DNA from 4 places in the Dechloromonas sp. A34 genome. Region 2 is predicted to be linked to each of the others. Evidence: predicted binding sites of a transcription regulator. Region 2 holds the regulator's gene; each other region holds the start of a gene.
The links. Region 2 encodes sigma-54, which starts transcription at its own class of promoters, with help from an activator protein. Its sites were predicted from a motif close to TGGCACGCTTNCTGCTNA; they were not measured.
Positions count from the first base shown of each region.

Region 1: a site for sigma-54 is predicted at 796-813, ahead of NQE15_RS14525 (PEP-CTERM sorting domain-containing protein). Genes of this name have one in related genera too.
Region 3: a site for sigma-54 is predicted at 1,016-1,033, ahead of flgB (flagellar basal body rod protein FlgB). Genes of this name have one in related genera too.
Region 4: a site for sigma-54 is predicted at 1,325-1,342, ahead of NQE15_RS16170 (bactofilin family protein). Genes of this name have one in related genera too.

Region 1 covers NZ_CP102486.1:2,900,475-2,902,673, reverse strand. The annotation lists gene parC (DNA topoisomerase IV subunit A) at 1-457, shown strand, start outside; gene NQE15_RS14525 (PEP-CTERM sorting domain-containing protein) at 854-1,366, shown strand; gene NQE15_RS14520 (phasin family protein) at 1,453-2,004, opposite strand; gene NQE15_RS14515 (NAD-dependent deacylase) at 2,138-2,199, opposite strand, start outside.
Region 2 covers NZ_CP102486.1:4,712,786-4,714,984, reverse strand. The annotation lists gene lptB (LPS export ABC transporter ATP-binding protein) at 1-323, shown strand, start outside; gene NQE15_RS23480 (RNA polymerase factor sigma-54) at 352-1,821, shown strand; gene hpf (ribosome hibernation-promoting factor, HPF/YfiA family) at 1,836-2,159, shown strand.
Region 3 covers NZ_CP102486.1:1,533,537-1,535,735, reverse strand. The annotation lists gene NQE15_RS07710 (flagellar hook assembly protein FlgD) at 1-135, opposite strand, end outside; gene flgC (flagellar basal body rod protein FlgC) at 154-567, opposite strand; gene flgB (flagellar basal body rod protein FlgB) at 578-988, opposite strand; gene flgA (flagellar basal body P-ring formation chaperone FlgA) at 1,146-1,823, shown strand; gene flgM (flagellar biosynthesis anti-sigma factor FlgM) at 1,878-2,171, shown strand; gene NQE15_RS07685 (flagella synthesis protein FlgN) at 2,171-2,199, shown strand, end outside.
Region 4 covers NZ_CP102486.1:3,232,710-3,234,908, reverse strand. The annotation lists gene NQE15_RS16175 (N-acyl amino acid synthase FeeM domain-containing protein) at 46-681, opposite strand; gene NQE15_RS16170 (bactofilin family protein) at 713-1,279, opposite strand; gene NQE15_RS16165 (HAMP domain-containing sensor histidine kinase) at 1,635-2,199, shown strand, end outside.

The DNA of each region.
Region 1 (2,199 bases), 1.8 Mb from region 2:
CGGCATCCCGGCCACGTCGCTGGCCGACTTCCAGGACGGCGGCAAACCCTGTCTCGCCATGGCGATCAAGAACGACGCCCGCTATCTGGTTGCGGCCAGCGGCGGCTACGGTTTCCGCTGCCAGGGCAGCGACTTCCTGTCGCGCGGCAAGGCCGGCAAGGCCTTCATGACGCTGCCCGACGACGAACTGCCGGTCGTTTTCGCACCGGCGCCGGAAGGCGAAATTGCCTGCATCACCAAGGATGGCCGGGCGCTGGTCTTCAGCGTCGAGGAAATCCGCCTGCTGCCCAAGGGCCGCGGCCTGAAGCTGATCGATGCCGATCCCGGCAAAACGGCGCTGGAAGACATCCTGCCCGTCATCGACGGAGTCGCCGGCAAGCTCAAGGGGGAGCGCCTCGATATCTGCCGCGGCAACCGGGGCGGCAAAGGCAAGCTGGTCAGGGCGAGCCGAAAGTAAAGCGACTCCTCGAAACCTGCCCTTTCGGAAACCGCCTCCCGAGAGGGCGGCGAGTCTTGGCACCAGTATGGCCAAGCAGCAACGCACCGAGCCGTAACTAGCTTGCGCCAGCTCGTTTGACGTAGCCAAATTCCTCACACCCACCAAATTTGTCACTCTTTAATGGGTCGGCGAATAATGGTAGGTGTCGGTTTTTTTTACACTATTACCCTGAGCCGTTGCAGTTTTTTGGGTTTATAAGACAAAAAAACATCAAAGCCAACAAAATCGCAACGCAATATATTGATATATATATAAATTTTAAAAACAACAAACAACACGCTCTGTGCAAAACGAAATGGCATACGTATTGCTTATCATTGGCACAATCAATAGTTTTATCTCAGGGGGAAAAAAATGAAAAAGTCTCTATTGGCGCTTCTACTGTCGATCGGCATCTCTGGCGCTGCCAACGCCGGCTTGATCGGCGACACAGTAAACACTGATTTGCTGCATTCTGGAATCAGCTATGGAGCCGGTTTTAGCTCCATTGTCGGCAACGGCCCAGAAGGTGCCATTTTCGGCAATCAGCAAGTCAACTTCGGTGATTTCACGTTCACCATTCAGTCCTTGAACAATTTTTGCGGAATGTCCTGCGGCGGCGAGCTGATCGAACTGAAGCTGAGCAGCCTGGACCTGGGAGGTATCACCGGAGTTTCTTTTGCGACCACCCTGGCTGGCGTATCAATGAATTTCGGGTCCGATTTCGTGACGTTTTCATGGGTCGATCAGAACCTGAATTCAAGCGCCCCCTATATCTCGGCAACCTTTGAAACCGGTACTCAAAATGTGCCGGAGCCTGGGTCGCTCGTTCTGCTCGGGATGTCCATGGCAGGTTTGGGCATTGCACGTTACCGTCAAAAGGCTTAACCCGGCACTCACCAAACAAACCGGGTCATACAAATAAAAAAAGCCGAGGCATTCAGCCTCGGCTTTTTTGCAAGAAAGCGAAAGAATCAGGCAGCCTTCTTAGCAGCCTTCGGGGCAGCCACGTTGGCAGCCTTCAGGGTAGCCTGGGTGGCGGCAGCAACGCTGGCTTCGGCGACTTCGGCAGCCTGCTTGGCAGCCTTGTTCAGGCCTTCGTAGGCTTCATTGGCGGTCTTGATTGCGGTCTTGACGGCAGCAACGGCGACTTCGGAACCAGCCGGAGCGGAAGCCAGAGCCTTCTCGACCATGCCGGAAACCTTGGCGTTGGTGTCGGCAACCTGAACTTCGACTTCCTTGGCGATCTTGTCCTTGGTTTCGGCAGCGATGGAGATCACGTTACGCGAGTACTCAAGGCCTTTCTCGATAGACGGGGCCGACAGGGTCTTCTGCAGATTGACGAAGGATTGGACATCCTTGGCACCGAGCAGCGTGGTCACGTTGGACAGCGAAACTTCGAACACGGAACGGGCAGCGGCCAGGTTCAACAGAGCCAGACGCTCGATACCGTCAAAGGTGGCGTTGGCAAAGAACAGCGCAAAGTTAGCACCGGACTTGGCAAAATCTTCGGGTTTGATCGACATGATGGTTTTCTCCTGGGGTTGGGTAATCTTCGCAGGCCGCATTTTGCTGCACTGCAACATGACTCCATTTTAGCCACCAGAGAATCGATGTCAACCACTTTTTGGTGCACCGCACCAAATTCTTTTCGGGTAATTATTTCGGGCGTTGATTCGGCAGCTGAGCAGGCGTCCAGGGCTGCTCGAAGTCGATCCCGG
Region 2 (2,199 bases):
CCGCCGCACTCTCCGGCGGTGAGCGGCGGCGGGTCGAAATCGCCCGGGCGCTGGCCACCAATCCTCGCTTCATTCTGCTCGACGAACCCTTTGCCGGCGTCGACCCGATCGCCGTCCTGGAAATTCAGAAAATCATCCGCTTCCTCAAGGAGCGCGGTATCGGTGTGCTGATCACTGACCACAACGTCCGCGAGACCCTCGGTATTTGCGACCATGCGTACATTATTAACGCTGGCCGCGTACTCGCCGCTGGACGGCCGAACGAAATCGTGGAGAATGAAAGCGTCCGCAAGGTTTATCTCGGCGAGCATTTCAAGCTCTGACCGTTAAGCAGCGCCCCTATCCCAACCGATGAAACCTGCCCTCCAACTCAAACTATCCCAGCATCTGGCGCTGACCCCCCAGTTGCAGCAGTCGATCAAGCTGCTACAGCTGTCGACGGTGGAAATGCAGCAGGAAATCGAACGCTATCTGCTCGAAAATCCGATGCTGGAGCGCGACGACGACGGTGGCAGCGAGACCTTTACCGCGGCTCAGCAGTTCGACTCGCCGCAGACCAGCGAAGGTGAGCGCGAACAGAAGGTCGAACGCGAAGAGCGCGATGCCCGCGACGACCGTGAAATGGATGTGCCATCAGCCCCCTCCGATGTCGACGACGATCGCTGGAGCTCGGATGCTGGGACCTTTACCGGTGCCGGGCGCGACGAGGACGACGATAGCGATGCCCAGGACATTCATGCCGGCACCATCAGCCTGCGCGATCATCTCGGCTGGCAACTGGGCATGACCCAGCTGACCGAGCGCGATCGTGCCCTGGTCCGCTTCCTGATCGAAGCCCTCGACGATGACGGCTACCTGTCGGCTTCCTTGCTGGAACTTCTTGAAACTCTGCCGCCGGAATACGAGATCGAGCTCGAAGAGCTCGAAATCGCCCTGCATCATATCCAGCACTTCGATCCGACCGGGATTGGCGCGCGCAGCCCGCAGGAATGCCTGGCCCTGCAACTCAAGGCCCTGCAGCCCTGTGCCGAACAGCCGTTGGCCCTGGCCATCGTCGAAAAGCACCTCGAGTTGCTGGCCGCCCGGGATTTCGTCAAGATTCGCCGCCTGACCGGCTGCGACGACGAGGCGCTGCGCGCGGCGCACGCTCTGATCACTCGTCTGAATCCGCGGCCGGGGGCCGGTTTTGCCCAGGTCGAGGCGCGCTACATTACGCCTGACGTCATCGTCAAAAAGCTCAAGAACAAGTGGACGGCCTACATCAATCCGGATGCCTATCCCCGCCTGCGCATCAACCGCCTGTATGCCGAGATACTCTCCCGCCAGCGCCGGGGCAATGGCAACCTGACCGGCCAGTTGCAGGAGGCCCGCTGGTTGATCAAGAACGTCCAGCAGCGCTTCGAGACCATCCACCGCGTAACCCAGGCCATCGTCGATCGCCAGCGCCAGTTTTTCGAGCATGGCGAAGTCGCCATGCGGCCGCTGGTGTTGCGCGAAATCGCCGACATTCTCGGCCTGCATGAATCGACCGTCTCCCGCGTCACCAGCCAGAAATACATGGCGACGCCGCGGGGCATTTTTGAGCTGAAATACTTCTTCGGTAGCCATGTTGCTACCGACACCGGCGGAGCTTGTTCCGCCACCGCCATCCGCGCTCTGATCAAGCAGTTGATCGGAGCCGAGGACGGCAAGAAGCCCTTGTCGGATAGTCAATTATCCGAAATACTAGGCCAGCAGGGAATCGTTGTCGCCCGACGCACGGTAGCCAAATACCGCGAGTCGCTCAACATCCCGCCGGTCAATTTACGCAAGACCCTGTAGAGAGAGGAGAAAACATGAATCTGCAGATCGCTGGTCACCACATCGAAGTTACCCCCGCCTTGCGCGAGTACGTGGAAAACAAGCTGGATCCCGTGGTTCGCCATTTTGACAAGGTAACCGGTGTGAGCGTCGTCCTGTCTGTCGAGAAACTCAAACAGAAGGCCGAAGTTACCGTCCATGTGCCCGGCAAGGACATGCATGTCGAAGAATCCGGCGACGATCTCTATGCCGCCATCGACGCCATGTTCGACAAGCTGGATCGCCAGGTTCTCAAATACAAGCAAAAAGTGCAGGATCACCATCGCGGTGAAAAGCCTGCGCTCGACGTTGCTGAATAAGCGCCGATCGGCCGCAGCGCTGTAGCTGCGGCCCCTTGCT
Region 3 (2,199 bases), 1.6 Mb from region 2:
GGTCATCAGCAAGGTCAGGAAGCGGTTCTCCATGTCGGCCGTGGTACTGGTGGTGGACTTGGTGCTGCTGCCGCCACCGATTGCCGCGAACAGATCCGCTGAACTGGTTGCTGCCGTATTGTTTACATTGGCCATCATTGCCTCCGGTTAAGTTCAGCCCTGGCCGATCTGCAAGGTTCGCAGCATCATGGTCTTGGCGGTATTCATGACCTCGACGTTGGTCTGGTACGAACGCGAGGCGGAAATCATGTTGGTCATTTCCTCGACCACATTGACATTAGAAAAGGCGACGTAACCTTTTTCGTCGGCCGCCGGATTCTTTGGGTCATAGACCATCCGGGGAGGGGCCGCGTCCTCGACGATCTGCCGGACGCGGACGCCTTTCGACATCTCGCCGGCATTGCCCATCGGCGTCGCCTCAAAGACGACCTGTTTCGAGCGGTACGGCTTGCCGTCGGACGAAACGATGCTGTCCGCGTTGGCCAGGTTGGAAGCCACGGTGTTGAGGCGCATCGACTGCGCCGTCATGGCGCTGGATGAAACCTGGAAGACGTTGAACAGGCTCATTCATGGCTCCTTAGCTATTGGTCGAGGCGAGCGCGCTGCGTACGCCGCGGAACTTATCGCTGATCAGTTGGGTAAGAATCTGGTACTGCATGGCGTTCTCAGTGATCTGGGTCCGCTCGACATCCATGTCCACCGTATTACCATCGACCGCCGACTGGGTTTCCGTCCGGAACTTGAGGATGGCCGGACCGCTGTTGCCACTACCCTGGAGGTGCCCGGCCGAGGTGGTCGCCAGATTGACCTCGCCGACGCCTTTTCGACCACTCATCGCCTGCTGCATGGCGGCCTCGAAGTCGAAATCGCGCGCTTTGAAATGCGGGGTATCGGCATTGGCGATATTGGAGGCCAGCACCTGATGGCGCTGGGTCCGCAGATTCAGGGCCTGGCTTAATACGGAAACGTGCTGTTCAAGGCTTGCCATCATTCGCTCCAAAGATTCGATGGAATAAAAGCACAGTCCATGCCACAGCCAATTGTCTGGGTTTGCCGGCGATTTTCGGCAAACCCAGAGGCTCCGGCTCGGCAAAACTTGCCGGACGAAGCCCCCACGACATTCATCGATCAGGCAAAATAGCCGGATGCTGCCTCGCAATCTCCTGATCATCCTTATCGCCATCCTTGCCGCACCAACCCTGGCGGCCGAAGCGGATATCGTGCTCGACACCGCCGAGCGCTTTGTTCGCCTGCAAACGCAAGGCCTCCCCGGCAAAGTGAAGATCACCATGGGCAGTCTCAATCTCAGCCGACTCCCGGCCTGTTCCGCCCACGAAGCCTATCTGCCACCGGGGGCTCGCCTGAGTGGCAAGACCCATGTCGGCGTCCGCTGCCTCGGGCCGAATATCTGGAATGTCCTGGTGCCGGTACAAATTGCCGTCACCGGCAATTACGTCACGACCGCGCGCGCGCTGTCTGCCGGCCAGTCCGTTCAAGAGACCGATCTGGCAACGCTCTCCGGCGACATGTCCAGCCTGCCAACCGGAGTCGTGACAGACCCGCAGAACGCCATCGGCAAGGTCCTGCGCAATTCACTGGGCGCCGGCCAGCCGCTGCGCAGCGATCAGTTGCTCGCCCCCCTGGTTGTTCGTCAGGGGCAGTCGGTTCGCGTCATCTCGAAAGGTCCGGGATTTGCCGTAAGCGGCGAAGGCAAGGCAATGAACAACGCTGCCGAAGGCCAGATGGCACAAATCCGGCTTAACTCCGGCCAAACCGTCAGCGGTATGGCCCGCGCCGATGGCAGCGTTGAAATATCTTATTAGATTAAAGTTTCTCCCGTTGCAGCCGATAATCAGTTCAAGCCCTAAAGTTTTGAGATGACCATCATGAAGATCGACAGTTCATACAAGCCAACGACCCCGAGCCTGGCCCCCAAGGCGCCCGCCGCCCAGCCAGCCCCGGCCGCGACGACGGCGGAAGCGGTCAGTCTGAGTCAACTGGCCGGCAGCCTGCAGGGGAGCGAGAAACCGCCGATCAACTCGGCGCGCATTCAGGAAATCAAGCAGGCCATTTCGGAAGGTCGCTTCAAGATCAATCCGGAAGCCATCGCTGACCGCCTGATCGAGTCGGCGCGCGACCTGGTGAATATCAGCGGCAATCGCCAAGCCTGATGACGACAGTTGCAGCGATTACCAAGCG
Region 4 (2,199 bases), 1.5 Mb from region 2:
TTGCGCGCTGGCGATGGCGCTGGTGCGAACTGATGAGGCGAAGGTTTAGGCCGCGCGGCGCCCGATAGCCGCTGATTCGGGTAGCGGGTGACGCAAGTCGCGATGGAGCAGCATGGCTGGCGCTTCGACTCTGGGGCAAGTACGGATCGGCCCGAGGCAGGTGAAGCCCAGTTGTCGCTCATAGTAGCGGCGATGCCGCGGGTTGATCTCGACGACGGCGTCGCTAGCGTCGAAATGCGTCCGGGCAAAGTTGTAAGCCGTCCGGAAAAGCGATTCCATGAGTTCCGGTGAACTGTAGTCGGGGTCGATGGCCAGCCGCGAGTATTCGCAGATGCTCCGGCTTTTTGCCTGAAGCTCCGCGATCTCTTCCGGATACAGGGCTTCACACAGCAAGCCATTGCCGCCATCACGCGACAAAGTCAGTGTTGCGCCCAGCACATTGTCCAGCCAGGCGGTCAGCGTTACGCGGTGGTCTTCATGTACTGGGGCTGTATGTGGATTGGAGCGATAGCCCCGCCAAGTGTACATGCGTCGCACCAGCAGATCGCTTGCCTGGCGCTCCTGGAAATCCTCCACCCGGCGGATAACGAGATCCGCCGAGCGAAAGAGCACCGCTGGCGACGAGAACGCAGCCCCCGGAATCGGTTTGCTAGATGAATAATGAGGCGAAGCACTAAGCATGTCAGGATTCTATGTTGGCAGGACGCAGCTTTCAACCGGCAACGGCATTCAGGGTGGGAACGAAATCGTTTGCCGAGCGATGTGAGGCACGACTTTCAGCGGAAATGGCGTTGATATCGCCACACAGTTCACCACCTTCATCGATGACGAGCTTCCCGTAGCGTATCTTGCCACTGACTCGACCGGTTGCGTGAATGATTAATTGCGAACGGGCCGTTAATTCGCCCTCGAAGGTGCCGTGAATTTCGGCAATGTCGATACTGACTTTGCCGGCAAATGAGCCCTGATCGGCAATCCGGATGACCCGGCTGTCCATGGTGGCCTCGACGCGCCCTTCGACAACCAGGGTGTCGCAGTCGAGAATTTCTGCGCCTTTCAGCTTGACATCGGGGCCGACGATCAAGCGGGCGCCGAGGACGTTTTCCGTATTGGCCGGCGCCTCCGACTTGACCTCAGCTGGCTTTTCCGCCGCGGCCTCAAGCGCACCCTTGGTCGACAGATCGGGCGTGCTTGGGTTGTTGCCATTCCCAAGAACGGGGCGTACATCCTTGCGGGTAATGACGTCGTTGCGAATAGTCGGGGTCGATTTGCTGAACATGTGGCTTCCTTTTTTGAAGTAGTCGAACGCTGAATTCGCAAAGCTAAAGCGATAACCGAGCCAGAATATATAAATCAAACAAAAACAGATGGTTATATAGATGTCTTGATATCCGGCATGAGTCCATCTGTCTTGTCCGTCGGGGATTGGCGACAAATATTTTTGCAATTGCCGAATTCGTGGATGTATGCTGCTTGCTGGATGTCGCAAATTGGCGACAGTTTCGTTAACTTATTGAATTTATGTAAATAATTTTAGAATCTTGCGGTGAATTTCTGCTGTATCTCGGAGGCATCGCTTTCAGTGCCGCGCGCGCTTACGGTCTACACTCCAACTTTCTTCATATATAACGCGGATGATTCGAGTTTCCTTTCGCCATGGCATGCTCCTGGGCTTCGCCTTGATCGTTCTGCTGCTGGGTGGTGCAGCACTCCGGAGCTGGATGGTCGTTGAGCGCCTGGTCGAGGAAAGTCGGCGCGGCAGTGAACAAGCCATCCACCTGACGGCAGCCATACAGGAACTGGCCGAACGTACGGTCGATATCGAGCGGAGCGCCCGGCAATACCTGGTTCTCGACGATGCCGTATTCCGCCAGCGTTTCGACGAGCATCTGGCCGAGTCACTGGTTCTGGTCGATCGCCTCGATACACTGGCGGCCGAGCCGCTCTCGCCGCTGCTCGGCGGGTGGAAAATGGTGGCGGAAGCCTTGCGCAGCGGATTGGACAAAAAGATCGGCAAGGCCGAACTGACGCCTTTCCTGTCCCGGATGGTCGAACTGAATGGGTTGCTCAAGCAGGCTGGCCAGCGTTGGATCGAAAACCAGAACAGCCGTCTGCTCATCGAACTGGAAGCGAACCGCCTGCACCTCGGCGGGCAGATCGCGCTTGCGTTGGGTGGCGCCTTGCTGGTCGCCCTGGCCA